DNA from 4 places in the Serratia sp. TSA_105.2 genome. Region 3 is predicted to be linked to each of the others. Evidence: predicted binding sites of a transcription regulator. Region 3 holds the regulator's gene; each other region holds the start of a gene.
What was found. The regulator PurR, encoded in region 3, represses purine synthesis genes. The targets are predictions, from matches to a motif close to CANGCAAACGTTTGCNTG.
Positions count from the first base shown of each region.

Region 1 (4,038 bases), on a different contig from region 3:
TACTGATTGCATTCAACAGAGAAATTAGCCCTACTCCGATAAGTAATACAACGACATACTGGTACAAGGGGATGCTGTCGCTATAGATAACGCCCCCAATAATGCCCCCGAGCACAAAGTTACCGATAAAATCCACTGGGGTCATCTGCGATAGCTGGGTCTTTCCCGACAGGTTCAGGTGGGTGATAACAATGACAAAGCCAATCACAAATTTGAGCAAAATATATCCGTAGTACTCCATACCCACTTTCCTTTTAACCGATGTTGTTAATGCTATCAGTTACTTTATCCCAACGGATATAAATGCAGAAATACGAATAGAAAGGGCAACCCCTGGGCTGCCCTTTTCGTTACTTCTGCTCCGCCGATTCGTCCGGCGCGTCGAGCACCTCTTCTTCCTTGCGGAACAGGCTGATGATCTTGAACAGCAGGCTCAAGCCAATGCCGACGATGGTCGCCAGCGCCATGCCTTTCAGCTCCGCCGCGCCGATATGCACCTTGGCGCCGCTCACGCCGATAATCAGGATCACCGAGGTTAAAATCAGGTTTTGCGCTTTGTTGTAATCCACTTTGGACTCGATCAGCACGCGAATGCCCGAGGCGCCGATCACGCCGTACAGCAGCAGGGAAACGCCGCCCATTACCGGCACCGGCACCGCCTGGATCGCCGCCGCCAGCTTGCCGATGCAGGACAGCAGGATCGCCAGCACCGCCGCGCCACCGATCACCCAGGTGCTGTAGACCTTGGTGATGGCCATCACGCCGATGTTCTCGCCGTAGGTGGTGTTCGGCGTGGAGCCGAAGAAGCCGGAGAACACCGTCGAGATGCCGTTGGCGAACATCGAGCGGTGCAGCCCCGGATCGCGGATCAGGTCTTTTTTCACGATGTTGGCGGTCACCACCAGATGGCCGACATGCTCGGCGATCACCACCAGCGCCGCCGGCAGAATGGTGAAGATGGCGAACCACTCAAAGCGCGGGGTGTAGAAGGTCGGCAGCGCGAACCAGTGCGCCTCGCGGATCGGGGTCAAATCCACCACGCCCATGAAGAACGACAGCGCATAACCCACCAGCACGCCGATCAGGATCGGGATAATTGCCAGGAAGCCGCGGAACAGCACCGAGCCGAGCACCGTGACCGCCAGCGTCACCAGCGAAATGGTGATGGTGGTCGAATCGGCGCTGGTGCCTTCCGCCGGCAGCAGCCCCGCCATGTTGGCCGCCACGCCCGCCAGCTCCAGCCCGATGACGGCGACGATCGCCCCCATCGCCGCCGGCGGGAACATCACGTCCAGCCAGCCGGTGCCGGCTTTTTTCACGATCAGCGCCACCAGGCAGAACAGCACGCCGCACATGATGAAACCGCCCAACGCCACTTCATAACCGAGCGGCAACAGCAGCAGCACCGGCGAGATAAACGCGAAGCTGGAACCGAGGTAAGCCGGGATCTTGCCTTTACAGATGAACAGATACAGCAGCGTGCCGATGCCGTTGAACAGCAGCACGGTCGCCGGGTTGATCTTGAACAGGATAGGCACCAGCACGGTGGCGCCGAACATGGCGAACAGGTGCTGGAAGCTGAGCGGAATGGTCTGGAGCAGCGGCGGGCGCTCGCTGACGCCGATGGCGCGACGGGTCATGTGTGCTTTTCCTCTGAGTCATTAATCGTTATGCAAACTGAATTGTCTATGCTCAATGGATTTCAAGTTACAGCCAGGCGGCCAGGGCAATAATCCCCAGGAGCTTATATCAAATAAGTGACTGGGGTTATTGCCTGCAGCCAACAACGCTGTAGCTTGAAAGACGAAGAGCATAAAAAAGCCGACTCGTTAAGTCGGCTAAAATGTTTACTTGGTACCAAATATCTTGTCGCCCGCGTCGCCCAGGCCAGGCACGATGTAGCCCTTGTCGTTCAGGCACTGATCGATGGAGGCGGTGTACAGCTCAACGTCCGGGTGCGCTTTCTCCAGCGCGGCGATGCCTTCCGGCGCCGCCACCAGAACCAGCACCTTGATGCTGTGGCAGCCGGCTTTCTTCAGCAGATCGATAGTGGCGATCATCGAACCGCCGGTGGCCAGCATCGGGTCGACGACCAGCGCCATGCGCTCTTCGATGTTGGAAACCAGCTTCTGGAAGTACGGCACCGGCTCTAAGGTTTCTTCGTCGCGGTAAACGCCCACCACGCTGATGCGCGCGCTCGGCACGTGCTCCAGCACCCCTTCCATCATGCCCAGGCCTGCGCGCAGGATTGGCACTACGGTAATCTTTTTCCCTTTGATCTGATCCACTTCAACTGGCCCGCACCAGCCTTCGATGGTGACTTTTTCCGTCTCCAGATCGGCGGTCGCTTCATAGGTCAGTAAACTACCCACTTCTGAGGCCAGCTCACGGAAGCGTTTGGTGCTGATGTCATTTTCGCGCATCAGGCCAAGCTTGTGTTTTACCAGCGGGTGTTTCACCTCAACGATCTTCATCATTTTTCTCCTATTAAGGTGGTTGCGGCCAAAAAAATCGCGGGATTATACCTCCTTTTTTTCGCCGCGCCACCCACAATAGCCCGATCGGGATCAACAAAAGTTTGAATATCAGTATAGATGACGAAAAAGCGGAGCCGGTTCACAAGCCGCTCGCAAACGTTTGCCTGCGCTGTTAGAATTGCCGCGCCTTATTCCGGAATCAACATCGGAAGCACAGTTTTCAAACCGCAAACCGTCGTGGGGAATCGCGCAGTGACCGACAAAACCTCTCTCAGCTATAAAGACGCAGGTGTCGATATCGATGCAGGCAACGCATTGGTAGATCGCATCAAAGGTGTAGTTAAACAGACCCGTCGCCCGGAAGTGATGGGCGGTCTGGGCGGGTTTGGCGCCCTGTGTGCGTTGCCGCAGAAATACCGCGAGCCGGTGCTGGTTTCCGGTACCGACGGCGTGGGCACCAAGCTGCGTCTGGCGATGGATCTGAAACGCCACGACACCATCGGCATCGATCTGGTGGCGATGTGCGTCAACGATCTGGTGGTTCAGGGCGCCGAGCCGCTGTTCTTCCTCGACTACTACGCGACCGGCAAGCTGGATGTGGACACCGCGGCCAGCGTGATCACCGGCATCGCCGAGGGCTGCAAACAGTCCGGCTGTGCGCTGGTGGGCGGCGAAACCGCTGAAATGCCGGGCATGTACCACGGCGAAGATTACGACGTGGCCGGTTTCTGCGTCGGCGTGGTCGAAAAATCCGAGATCATCGACGGCAGCAAAGTGCAGTCCGGCGACGCGCTGATCGCCCTGGGCGCTTCCGGCCCGCACTCCAACGGCTACTCGCTGGTGCGTAAAATCCTGGAAGTGAGCAACACCGATCCGACCGCCACCCAGTTGGAAGGCAAACCGCTGGCCGACCACCTGCTGGCGCCGACCAAGATTTACGTGAAGTCGGTGCTGGAGCTGATCGAGAAGGCGGACGTCCACGCCATCGCTCACCTCACCGGCGGCGGCTTCTGGGAAAACATTCCACGCGTGCTGCCGGAAGGCATGCAGGCGGTGATCGACGAAGCCAGCTGGCAGTGGCCGGCGGTGTTCACCTGGCTGCAGCAGGCCGGTAACGTCAGCCGTCATGAAATGTACCGCACCTTCAACTGCGGCGTAGGCATGGTCATCGCCCTGCCGGAAGCCGAAGTGGAAGCGGCCATCGCGCTGCTGACCGCGGCAGGTGAAAAAGCGTGGAAAATCGGTAAACTGACCGCCTCTTCCGACGAACAACAAGTGGTCATCAACTGATGAAAAAGATCGTGGTGTTGGTCTCCGGCCAGGGGAGCAATCTCCAGGCGCTGATTGACGCCTGCCAGCAGGGCCGCATCGCCGCCGAGATCGTGGCGGTGTTCAGCAACAAGGCGCAGGCTTATGGCCTGCAGCGCGCCGAGGCGGCCGGCATCGCCACCCAGGCGCTGGATGCCAAGGCTTACGCCGATCGCACGGCGTTCGACGCCGCGTTGGCGGACGCCATCGACCAGCACCAGCCCGATCTGGTGGTGCTGGCCGGCTACATGCG
Region 1 is NZ_JBQZFT010000007.1:200,238-204,275, forward strand. It holds gene ACUTSC_RS19730 (DUF421 domain-containing protein) at 1-241, opposite strand, end outside; gene uraA (uracil permease) at 351-1,640, opposite strand; gene upp (uracil phosphoribosyltransferase) at 1,848-2,474, opposite strand; gene purM (phosphoribosylformylglycinamidine cyclo-ligase) at 2,730-3,767, shown strand; gene purN (phosphoribosylglycinamide formyltransferase) at 3,767-4,038, shown strand, end outside.
Region 1: a site for PurR is predicted at 2,627-2,644, ahead of purM (phosphoribosylformylglycinamidine cyclo-ligase). Genes of this name have one in related genera too.

Region 2 (4,038 bases), 140 kb from region 3:
ATCGCTGCTCGATTATCTGTTCCTGCCGATGATCAATACGCTGCTGGCGAAGATTTACCTGACCGCGCTGTTCCCGGAAGTGCCGCCCTGGGTATGGGTGGTGGGCTTCGTTATCCTGATTACCGCCATCAACCTGAAAAGCGTCAATCTGGTGGCCAACTTCAATACCCTGTTCGTACTGGCGCAGGTGGCGATCATTCTGGTGTTCATCTACCTGGTGGTGCGCGGCCTGCACAACGGCGAGGGGATGGGTACGGTGTGGAGCCTGCGGCCGTTCCTCAGCGAGAATGCGCACCTGCTGCCTATCATTACCGGTGCGACTATCCTGTGCTTTTCGTTCCTCGGTTTTGACGCGGTGACTACGCTGTGCGAAGAGACGCCCGACGCCGCCAAGGTGATCCCGCGCGCCATCTTCCTGACCGCGCTGTACGGCGGGGTGATCTTTATCAGCGTGTCGTTCTTCATTCAGCTGTTTTTCCCGTCGATTCAACGCTTCCACCAGCCCGACGCCGCGCTGCCGGAGATCGCGCTGTACGTCGGCGGTAAGCTGTTCCAGTCGATCTTCCTGTGCGTGACCTTCATCAACACGCTGGCCTCCGGCCTGGCGTCGCACGCCAGCGTGTCGCGCCTGCTGTACGTAATGGGGCGCGACAACGTGTTCCCGGAGAAATTCTTCGGCTACATCCACCCTAAATGGCGCACGCCGGCGCTCAACGTGCTGATGGTCGGGCTGGTGGCGCTGTCTGCGCTGTCGTTCGATCTGGTGACCGCCACTGCGCTGATCAACTTCGGCGCGCTGGTGGCCTTTACCTTCGTCAACCTGTCGGTGATCAGCCACTTCTTCATTCGCGAAGGGCGCAACAAAAGCTGGAAGGATCGCTTCAACTTCCTGTTCCTGCCGCTGGTGGGGGCGCTGACGGTGGGGGTGCTGTGGCTGAACCTGGAGAAGAGCTCGTTGACCATGGGGCTTATCTGGGCGACGCTGGGCTTTGGCTATTTGGCCTGGCTGACCCGGCGTTTTCGCCAGCCGCCGCCGCAGCTCGAGCGGCAGCCGCAGCAATAAATTCACAGGCGGGAGTTTCCCGCCTTTCTTTTTGGCGCGTGCGGCAGTAGAGTGAAAAACCTGATAAAAAATAACCCATTGGACCCGCCTTATGCCCGCTTTGCCCTCGCGTACCCGCGCCACGCTGTTCGGTTTGTTGGCCATTGTGCTGTGGAGCAGCGTCGTCGGCCTGATCCGCAGCGTCAGCGAAGGGCTGGGGCCAATCGGCGGTGCGGCGATGATCTACAGCGTCAGCGCGGTGTTTTTGCTGGTGGCGCTCGGCGTGCCGAAATGGCGCAGTTTTCCGCGGCCTTATCTCATCGTCGGCAGCCTGCTGTTCGTCAGCTACGAGATCTGCCTGTCGCTGTCGCTCGGCTACGCCAATACCCGCCTGCAGGCGATAGAAGTGGGCATGATCAACTACCTGTGGCCCTGTTTCACCGTGCTGATGGCGCTGGCGCTCAACGGCCAAAAGGCGAAATGGTGGTTGCTGCCGGGGCTGCTGCTGTCTCTGTTCGGCATCGGCTGGATCATGAGCGGTGAGGGCGGCTGGTCACCGGCGCAGATGCTGGCCAACGTGCGTAGCAATCCGCTCAGCTACGGGCTGGCCTTCAGCGGCGCGGTGATCTGGGCACTGTACTGCAACCTGACCAAGAAGATCGCCCAGGGCAGCAACGGTGTGGTGCTGTTCATCGTGCTGACCGCGCTGGCGCTGTGGCTTAAATATGCCTTCAGCGCGGAAAGCGGCATGCAATTCAGCGCCGGCGTGACCGTGACGCTGCTGTGCGCCGGGGTGGCGATGGGGGCGGGGTATGCCGCCTGGAACGTCGGCATTCTGCACGGCAACATGACGCTGCTGGCCACCGTCTCTTATTTCACTCCGGTGTTGTCGGCGGTGTTCGCCGCGCTGGTGTTGCACACCTCGCTGACCGCCAATTTCTGGCAGGGCGTAGCGATGGTTACCCTCGGCTCGTTGATCTGCTGGCGGGCAACTCGCGGAAATTAACGGAAATTATCCGCCGTCGGCGCAATGTTGAACTAGAATTTAACTAGCCATGTTGCCTGAAGGAACGACGACGATGAGAAGCGACATTCAATTTATTCAACAACCCGAAATCGACGTGCATCACTATGAGCGCGGCGATACCGTGCGCCTGACCACGGCGAATCTACGGCATGAATATCAGCTCGACGTTTATATTTTGCGCCGCGACGACAAGCTGATTTATGGTTCGGTCGTTGCGGCGGCGCCCAAGACCGATATTCCGGTCGCCAGCTGGGAGGTCAAAAACGGCGAAGAGGTGGTGTTCCGCCAGGAAAACATCGCCAAGGCGGTGCCGGCGGTGAACTGATTTCGCTTTGCGTATTTTCTGTTGATTTTGATGAAGGCCGACGTTCATGCGTCGGCTTTTTCTTTTCCACAACACGATGGCGAGCCGGTGACACCTTGATGACAGTTGGCTTAAAAATTGCGCTAAAAATCGATGTGCATGACAAAAATCACAGCGAATGTGAATTTGAATGAAACATAATTTGACAAATGTGAACGCAATCGATTACCTATTCGCGAAATGCGTAACTGGATCACAGATTCTTACAGTCAGTGGTTTCTATAATGCGCGCGTCATCCGAGTTTCTGTGTGAAGGCAACGCCAGGTGTCGGCAGACTCATTGTCATCTTTTCTAAACGGGCAGGAAATGGCCCTTTAAGCATGTGGTAATAAAATGAAAAAAATAGCTCTCGCAGCAGGTGTACTGCTCGCAGCGTCTTACAGTGCATCATCAATGGCTGATAGCAAAGACAGTCAATATGTCTCCGACTGGTGGCACCAGAGCGTCAACGTGGTGGGCAGCTACCACACTCGCTTCGGGCCGCAGCTGAATAACGACGTGTATCTCGAATACGAAGCCTTCGCCAAGAAAGACTGGTTCGATTTCTATGGTTACGTTGACGTGCCGAAGTTCTTCGGCGTGGGCAACACCCCGGATCGCGGCATCTGGGACAAAGGCTCCCCGCTGTTTATGGAGATTGAACCGCGCTTCTCCATCGACAAGCTGACCGGCACCGATCTCAGCTTCGGGCCGTTCAAAGAGTGGTACTTCGCCAACAACTACATCTATGATCTGGGCCACAACGCCGACGGCCGTCAAAACACCTGGTACATGGGTCTGGGCACCGATATCGACACCGGCCTGCCGATGAGCCTGTCGATGAACATCTATGCCAAATACCAGTGGGAAAACTACCAGGCTGCCAACGAGAACAGCTGGGACGGTTACCGCTTCAAGGTGAAATACTTCGTGCCGCTGACCCAGGTGTGGGGCGGCAACCTGAGCTACATCGGCTTCACCAACTTCGACTTCGGTTCCGATCTGGGCAAGGACAGCCATTGGGTTGACGGCACCGGCAAACAGGTGCGTACCGGCAACTCGATCGCCTCCAGCCATATTTTGGCGCTGAACTACGATCACTGGCACTATTCTTTCGTGGCGCGTTATTTCCATAACGGCGGCCAGTGGCAGGACGGCGCGGATATCGGCACCCCGCAGGGCCCGATCAAGTCTACCGGTTGGGGTTATTACCTCGTGGTCGGCTATAACTTCTGATTTTCCGTGCTATCAGAAACAGAAAACCCCGCCAGGCGGGGTTTTTTTTCGTCATCACTGGGCTTGTTCGACCGGGAGATGTTTCACCGGCATAAACAGCCTGCCTTTGATCACGTGACATTCATTATTTATCCAACTAATGATTTGTTCACGGCTAACGCCTTCCGACTGCGCGTAACGATGAAGATCGCCATTAAAGTGCCGAGTGATGTATTCCATGAGGGTCATTTGCACGTCTTTTGCTCCTGAACGCCCACCCGTTGCCAGCCTGGCCACCGCGGGAGGTTGAGGTTTCTCAGACAGCGAATGTAAATTATCGGCAACTAAATCTCAACATAAAGCCCCCTATTAGGGCGACGGCGGCGGGAAAAAGAATCCCGCACGGAGAG
Region 2 is NZ_JBQZFT010000001.1:986,760-990,797, reverse strand. It holds gene ACUTSC_RS04505 (APC family permease) at 1-1,063, shown strand, start outside; gene yddG (aromatic amino acid DMT transporter YddG) at 1,155-2,048, shown strand; gene ACUTSC_RS04495 (hypothetical protein) at 2,122-2,394, shown strand; gene ACUTSC_RS04490 (nucleoside-specific channel-forming protein Tsx) at 2,768-3,649, shown strand; gene ACUTSC_RS04485 (hypothetical protein) at 3,704-3,883, opposite strand.
Region 2: a site for PurR is predicted at 2,588-2,605, ahead of ACUTSC_RS04490 (nucleoside-specific channel-forming protein Tsx). Genes of this name have one in related genera too.

Region 3 (4,038 bases):
TCTGAATATTCTCTTGAAGTGGTCGACGCAGTGGCGCGTACCGGCAGTTTCAGCGCGGCGGCGCAGGAGCTGCACCGGGTGCCGTCGGCGGTGAGCTATACCGTACGGCAGCTGGAGCAATGGCTGGCGGTGCCGCTGTTTGAGCGGCGCCACCGCGACGTGGAGTTGACGCCGGCCGGCGCGCTGTTTATCAAGGATGCGCGAGTTGTTATCAAAAAAATGCTCGACACCCGCCGCCACTGTCAGCAGGTGGCCAACGGATGGCGCGGCCAGCTGAATATCGCGGTCGACATCATCGTCAAACCGCAGCGCAGCCGTCAGCTGGTGTTGGATTTCTACCGTCATTTCCCCGACGTCGAATTGATGCTGCAACCCGAGGTGTTCAACGGCGTGTGGGATGCCTTGGTGGACGGCAGGGCGGATATGGCGATCGGCGCCACCCGTGCGGTGCCGGTCGGCGGCGGTTTCGCCTTCCGCGACATGGGTTATATGAACTGGCTGTGCGTGGTCAGCCCGCAACATCCGCTGGCGCAGTTGACGGGGCCGCTGAATGACGATCAGCTGCGGCCGTACCCTTCGCTTTGCCTGGAGGACACCTCGCGCAATCTGCCCAAGCGCGTCACCTGGACGCTGGATAACCAGCGGCGGCTGGTGGTGCCGGACTGGACTTCGGCGCTCGACTGTTTGTGCGCCGGGCTGTGCGTCGGCATGATGCCGGCGCATCGGGCGCTGCCGCGGGTGCAGCGCGGTGAGTTGAAGGCGTTGCAGCTGCAGCAGCCGTTTCCTGCCAGCCCTTGCTGCCTGACCTGGCAGCAGGATAAACCGTCACCGGCGATGAGCTGGCTGCTGGCGTATCTGGGCGATGGGGAAACGCTGAATCAGGAGTGGCTGAGCGAGGTGGAACCGGAAGCCGCGCAGGCTTCCGGCGCGGGGGATTAGCGGCGGTAGTCGATGAACGGGCCGTCGGCGACCGAGCGGCGTTCGATCAGCTTCGGATGCACTTCGATCACCTGCGACTCTTCGCGTTTGCTGATAATGCGATCCAGCAGCATGGTGAAGGCCATTTCGCCCAGACGCTCTTTCGGCTGGTGAATGGTAGTCAGCGCCGGGGTGAAGTAGCGGGCGTTGCGCACGTTGTCATAGCCGATCACAGAAATATCCTGTGGCACCCGCAGCCCCAGCTCGTCGGCCGCGCAGATGGCGCCCATCGCCATGATGTCGCCGCCGCAGAATACCGCGGTCGGCCGCTGTTTTTGCGACAGGATTTGGTGCATCGCCTTGTAGCCGGACTCCGGCTCAAAGTCACCCTGGACGATCCACTCTTCGCGGATGTCGATATGCGCTTCCTGCAGCGCCTTCATAAAGCCCTGATGACGGCCGCCGCCGGTGTTGCGCGACAGCTGGCCCGGAATGGCGCCGATATCGCGGTGGCCGCGCTCGATCAGGTAACGGCCGGCCAGATAGCCGCCTTCGAACGCGTTATCGATGATGGTATCGGTGAAGTCGCCGCGCGCAGCGCCCCAGTCCATCACCACCATCGGGATATTACGGTAGTCTTCCAGCATGCCCAGCAGCTGATCGGGGTACTCGGAGCACATGACCAGCAGGCCGTCGACGCGTTTTTGCGCCAGCATCGCCAGATAGGCGCGCTGCTTATCCAGATTATTGTGTGAGTTGCACAGGATCAGGGTGTAGCCCTTGCTGTAGCAGCTGTTTTCCACCGCCTCGATCACTTCGGCAAAGTAGGGCGCTTCGCTCGAGGTGGCCAGCAGGCCGATCGACTTGGTGTGATTGACTTTCAGGCTGCGCGCCACGGCGCTCGGCGAGTAGTGCAGTTCTTTGATGGCGGCCCACACGGCCGCTTTGGTCTCTTCGGCGACGAAACGAGTCTTATTGATGACGTGGGAAACGGTGGTGGTGGAAACGCCCGCGCGTTTGGCCACATCTTTAATCGTTGCCATGTAAGGAATGACTCCTGAACTCACATGTTTACAGCATGTAAGTGTGATGTTAATCGTTTGCCTACGTAGATCCTTCTCCAGAGAAGCGAAAACTGAGTTTTTAGTGTGTTGAAGTCTTCAGCGCTTAATCAGGAGGGGCATGGATGCCGGTACGCAGTTGTGAACTGCGAATTTTGTCGCATATTGAACAAAAGTGGAAGAGGTAATCGAGATTATAAACCGGGAAATGATAACAAGATTTTGTCGGCGAACTGTGGGAAAATGATTTGACGTACTAATTGTGCGCCTTTTATCCTTAGGAAAGCCCATTTTAAAGGAGTTGTCATGGATACCGAATTGAAGATGTCGCTGTTCACCACCGTCTGCGCGTTAGCGGTCATTATCGCTTTCAGCTTCGTTGCCGCGTTGAACTGATTTACCCCCGGTTATAAAAAAGGCGCAGCCTGGCTGCGCCTCATCACCTCAGAACCTGCGCTTACGCCAGGTTTTCCGCGGCGAAGGTCCAGTTGACCAACGCCCAGAAGTTTTCCAGGTATTTTGGACGCGCATTGCGGTAATCGATGTAATACGCGTGTTCCCACACGTCAACGGTCAGCAGCGGTTTGTCTTCACCGGTCAGCGGGGTGGCCGCGTTGGAGGTGTTGACGATCGCCAGCGCGCCGTCTGGTTTTTTCACCAGCCAGGTCCAGCCGGCGCCGAAGTTTTTCACTGCGGCATCGGTGAACTGCTCTTTGAACGCAGCGAAGGAGCCGAAGGATTTGACGATCGCCGCCGCCAGTTCGCCCTGCGGTTCACCGCCGCCCTGTGGCGACAGGCAGTGCCAGTAGAAGGTGTGGTTCCACACCTGCGCGGCATTGTTGAAGACGCCGCCGTTAGAGGTCTTGATGATCTCTTCGAGCGATTTGCCCTCGAACTCGCTGCCTTTCACCAGGTTGTTCAGGTTAACCACGTAGGTATTGTGGTGTTTGCCGTAGTGGTATTCCAGGGTCTCAGCGGAGATGTGCGGCTCGAGCGCGTTTTTCTCATACGGTAATGCAGGTAATTCAAACGACATTGCTTCCTCCTTTACAGCGCCATTCGCTTTCCGCCGGGGCGAGAGTCATATGGGCCGTTTTTTATTGTGGTCTTTCAATCTTAACAATTTTCATCATAAAAAACAGGAAGAAAAGCGAGAAATGCGCGTGGGGTGGTGCGATGGGCGAGAGCTTGAGCAGGCGGTTGCGACCGGGACCGCAACCGCGCAGAGCAGGGAATTAACGGATAGTTTTCGGCGTTACTACGCGGCGTGCGCCGATGTAGTGGTTCTGCCAATAGTCGTTGTCGAGCTGGCTGATGCGGATCTCTTCGCCGGTGCGCGGCGACTGGATGAATTTGCCGTTGCCGAGGTAGACGCCAACATGGTCCGCCACGCCGCGGTTGTTGATGCGGAAGAACACCAGATCGCCGCTTTCCAGCTCGCTTTTCTTGATCGGCGCCGCGTCGCGCAGGTGATACATTTCGTTGGCGGTGCGCGGCATTTTGATTTTCACCACGTCTTTATAGGCGTAATAGATAAGGCCGCTGCAGTCGAAGCCGGTGCGCGGCGAACTGCCGCCCCAGCGGTAAGGTTTGCCCATCTGCCCCATCAGCTTGGCCATCGCGGTCTGCTTGGCATGCTGGTAGCGTTTTTTGTGCGCCGGGCTGAGTTTTAACGGTTTTTCGTCACGCGCCAGTTTGGCGGTGGCCATACCGGCTTCGCGGTGGCGACCATAGCCTTTTTTATAGCCCTTTTTCGGCGGGGTGACTTTAATCTTGGCGGTTTTCTGCGCTTTGGCCTTGGGTTTGGCGCTGGCGATCTTTTTCGCGCTTTTCTCGCTTTTCGTCTTGGCGGCCCTGGTTTTTTTCGCAGGGGCCGTCACTTTGGCTTTTTTAGCGGCTTTGTCCGCTTTCTTTTTTCTGCGGTCATCGGGCCGCGCTTCATTAGCATGGCTTTTACGCTGCTCGGCGGCAACACGCGCCTGTGGCGCAGCGTGCGCCAAATTGAAGAAGAGCTGCGTAAACAGCAGCGCAAAGAGCGTAAGAATTAAACGCATGTCGA
Region 3 is NZ_JBQZFT010000001.1:846,887-850,924, reverse strand. It holds gene punR (DNA-binding transcriptional activator PunR) at 1-939, shown strand, start outside; gene purR (HTH-type transcriptional repressor PurR) at 936-1,961, opposite strand; gene cydH (cytochrome bd-I oxidase subunit CydH) at 2,286-2,375, shown strand; gene sodB (superoxide dismutase [Fe]) at 2,437-3,015, opposite strand; gene ACUTSC_RS03805 (NlpC/P60 family protein) at 3,215-4,033, opposite strand.

Region 4 (4,038 bases), on a different contig from region 3:
TAATGGCGAACGGACAGGTGTCGGTGCTGGCGATGGTCACGAAGTCGGACGGGATCGCGGTCACTTTATCGCCGTGGCTCATCCACACGTCCAGCAGCGGTTTGCCGGCCGGGCTGATGGCGTCTTCGATGTCGCGCAGCAGCGCGCTCTCTTTGACGATTTCCACCTGCGCGTAGCCGAACTCGCGTTCGTTGGAGCCCTGCACATGGCCACCCAGCTGCATCGCCATGGTCTGCATGCCGTAGCACACGCCCAGCACCGGCACGCCGGCGTTGAACACGTAGTCCGGGGCGCGCGGGCTGCCGGCTTCGGTGGTGCTTTCCGGGCCGCCGGACAGGATGATGCCGCTTGGGTTGAATTCGCGGATCTGCGCTTCGCTAACGTCCCAGGCCCACAGTTCGCAGTAAACGCCGATTTCGCGCACGCGGCGGGCGACCAGTTGGGTGTATTGCGAACCGAAGTCCAGTATCAGGATACGATGCTTATGGATATTTTGTGTCATGTGAGGCGAATTCCAGCAACAAGAGAAAAAGAGCGAAAATGTGTGTTTCGGGATGGGGCTTAACGCCCCACCCCGGCCTCTCACTCAGGAGAGGTTAAGGCATTAGCCCATGCGGTAGTTCGGCGACTCTTTGGTGATGGTCACGTCGTGCACGTGGCTTTCCTGAATGCCGGCGCCGCTGATGCGCACGAACTCCGCCTTGGTGCGCAGATCGTCGATGGTGGCGCAGCCGGTCAGGCCCATGCAGGAGCGCAGGCCGCCCATCTGCTGGTGCACGATGGCTTTCAGCATGCCTTTATAGGCCACGCGGCCTTCGATACCTTCCGGCACCAGTTTGTCGGCGGCGTTATCGGTCTGGAAGTAACGGTCGGAAGAGCCTTTGGACATCGCGCCCAGCGAGCCCATGCCGCGGTAAGATTTGAACGAACGCCCCTGATACAGCTCGATTTCGCCCGGGGATTCTTCGGTGCCCGCCAGCATGGAGCCGACCATCACGCAGGATGCGCCCGCGGCGATCGCTTTGGCGATGTCGCCGGAGAAGCGGATGCCGCCGTCGGCGATAACCGGGATGCCGGTGCCTTCCAGCGCTTCCACCGCGTCGGCGATGGCGGTGATCTGCGGTACGCCCACGCCGGTCACGATGCGGGTGGTACAGATAGAGCCAGGGCCGATACCGACTTTCACCGCGCTCACGCCGGCTTCAGCCAGCGCTTTGGCGCCCGCTGCGGTCGCGACGTTGCCGCCGACGATCTGCAGATCCGGGTATTTGGCGCGGGTTTCGCGGATGCGCTGCAGCACGCCTTCGGAGTGGCCGTGCGAGGAGTCGATCAGCAGGACGTCAACGCCTGCCGCCACCAGCGCGTCAACGCGCTCTTCGTTGCCGGCGCCGGCGCCGACCGCCGCGCCTACGCGCAGACGGCCGTGCTCGTCTTTACAGGCGTTCGGTTTGCGTTCCGCTTTCTGGAAGTCTTTAACGGTGATCATGCCCAACAGGTGGAAGCTGTCGTCCACCACCAGCGCTTTTTCTACGCGCTTTTCGTGCATCTTCTGCAGCACCACGTCGCGCGCTTCACCTTCTTTCACGGTGACCAGGCGATCTTTTGGCGTCATGACCGCGGTGACCGGCTGGGTCAGATCGGTCACGAAGCGCACGTCGCGGCCGGTGATGATGCCGACCAGCTCGTTGTCTTCGGTCACGACCGGGTAACCGGCGAAGCCGTTGCGGGCGGTAAGCTCTTTCACTTCCTGCAGCGTGGTGGATGGGGTAACGGTCTGCGGGTCGGTAACTACGCCGCTTTCATGTTTCTTCACGCGGCTGACTTCTTCAGCCTGGCGCTCGATGGACATGTTTTTGTGGATGAAGCCCAGGCCGCCTTCCTGCGCCAGCGCGATGGCCAGGCCGGATTCGGTAACGGTATCCATGGCTGCGGACAGCATAGGGATGTTCAGGCGGATGGTTTTGGTCAGTTGAGTGCCGAGCTCTGCGGTGTTAGGCAGAACCGTGGAGTGGGCTGGAACCAGGAGGACGTCGTCAAACGTCAGAGCTTCTTTAGCGATACGTAGCATGGGCAATATCTCACCAGGGTGGGCTGTGAAAAAGATAAAATATTGCCGCGGCATTATACAGAGCGGAATCGGTTGCCTCCAGCACTTTCTTGCAAAAAGTCTTGATTACCTTTTTCAGCCATGTAGTATCGACCAATTAAGTGATTGTTTTGAAATTTGATCTGGGTCACATGTCGCTACCTGTTTCGCCTTCCATTTTTACCGTAAGCCGCCTCAATCAGACGGTTCGCCAACTGCTGGAAATGGAAATGGGGCAGATTTGGCTCTCCGCCGAGATCTCCAACCTCTCCCAGCCCGCCTCCGGCCACTGGTATTTCACGCTGAAAGACGACCGCGCCCAGGTGCGCTGCGCGATGTTCCGCAACAGCAACCGCCGCGTCACCTTCCGGCCGCAAAACGGCCAGCAGGTCCTGGTGCGCGCCAGCATCACGCTGTATGAACCGCGCGGCGACTACCAGCTGATCGCCGAGAGCATGCAGCCCGCCGGCGACGGCCTGCTGCAGCAACAGTTCGAGCAGCTGAAACAGCGCCTGAGCGCCGAAGGGCTGTTCGATCAGCAATTCAAGCAGCCGCTGCCCGCCCCGGCCAAACGCGTCGGGGTGATCACCTCCGCCAGCGGCGCGGCGCTGCACGATATTCTGCAGGTATTGCAGCGGCGCGATCCGTCGCTGCCGATCGTCATCTACCCCACCTCGGTGCAGGGCGCGGAAGCGCCGATGCAGATCGTGCGCGCCATCGAGACCGCCAACCGCCGCGACGAATGCGACGTGCTGATCGTCGGCCGCGGCGGCGGTTCGCTGGAAGATCTGTGGAGCTTCAACGACGAACGCGTGGCGCGGGCGATCTTCGCCAGCCGCATTCCGATCGTCAGCGCCGTCGGCCATGAAACCGACGTCACCATCGCCGATTTCGTCGCCGATCTGCGCGCGCCGACCCCTTCCGCCGCCGCCGAACTGGTCAGCCGCAATCAGCTTGAGCTGTTGCGCCAGCTGCAGTCGCAGCAGCAGCGGCTGGAGATGGCGATGGATTACTACCTGGCGCAGCGCCAGCAGCAGTTCACCCGCATTCACCACCGTTTACAGCAGCAGCATCCGCATCTGCGCCTGGCGCGCCAGCAGACGCTGCTGTTCAAGCTGCAGCGCCGGATGGAAGACGGCATGCAGCAACAGCTGCGCCTGGCCGCCCGCCGCAGCGAACGCGCCCAGCAGCGGCTGGCGCAGGTGCAGCCGCAGGGCCGCATTCACCGTTACCAACAGCGCGTACAGCAGCAGGAATACCGCCTGCAGCAGGCGATGGAGCGGCAGCTCAACGCCTACCGCCAGCGCTTCGGCGTGGCCTGCAGCCAGCTGGAAACCGTCAGCCCGCTGGCGACGCTGGCGCGCGGCTACAGCGTGACGCAAACCCCGCGCGGCGAGCTGCTGAAAACCACCAAACAGGCGCAGGTCGGCGAACTGCTGAAAACCCGCCTGCAGGACGGCTGGGTGGAAAGCGAGGTGAAAACCATCACCGTCGCCAAAAAGCCGCGCAAGAAGCGCGCGGCCGAGTAGCCCCTACTCCAGCGTAAAACGCTCGCCCGGTTCGCCGTTCACCCACAGCGCGCGCGTTTCGCCTTCCGGCAGGCTGAGCGTCAGCGTGCGCCAGGCCGGGCGGAAACGCCCTTCCGTCGTGATATCCAGCATGATGCGCTGATGGTCGCAGCGCATTTCCCAGCGCAGCCACAGCGCATCGCCCTGCCGCCAGCCGTCGCTTTCACCGTCGTCCTCAAACAGCAGCCCGCTGCTTGCGCCGCAGCCCTTGAGCGGAAACAGCCGCAGCTCGCGCCGATCGTCGGCGGCCACGTCCACATGCGCCAGCCGCTGCGACAGCGGTAGCGCCGCCCCGGCGCGCACCAGCAGCGGCACACGCTCCAGCGGCGCCGCCAGCGTCACCGTCTGGCCGCCGCCGAACCACTGGCCGCTGTAGAAGCAGTA
Region 4 is NZ_JBQZFT010000008.1:12,363-16,400, forward strand. It holds gene guaA (glutamine-hydrolyzing GMP synthase) at 1-502, opposite strand, end outside; gene guaB (IMP dehydrogenase) at 605-2,068, opposite strand; gene xseA (exodeoxyribonuclease VII large subunit) at 2,239-3,615, shown strand; gene ACUTSC_RS19820 (TIM-barrel domain-containing protein) at 3,619-4,038, opposite strand, start outside.
Region 4: a site for PurR is predicted at 2,130-2,147, ahead of guaB (IMP dehydrogenase). Genes of this name have one in related genera too.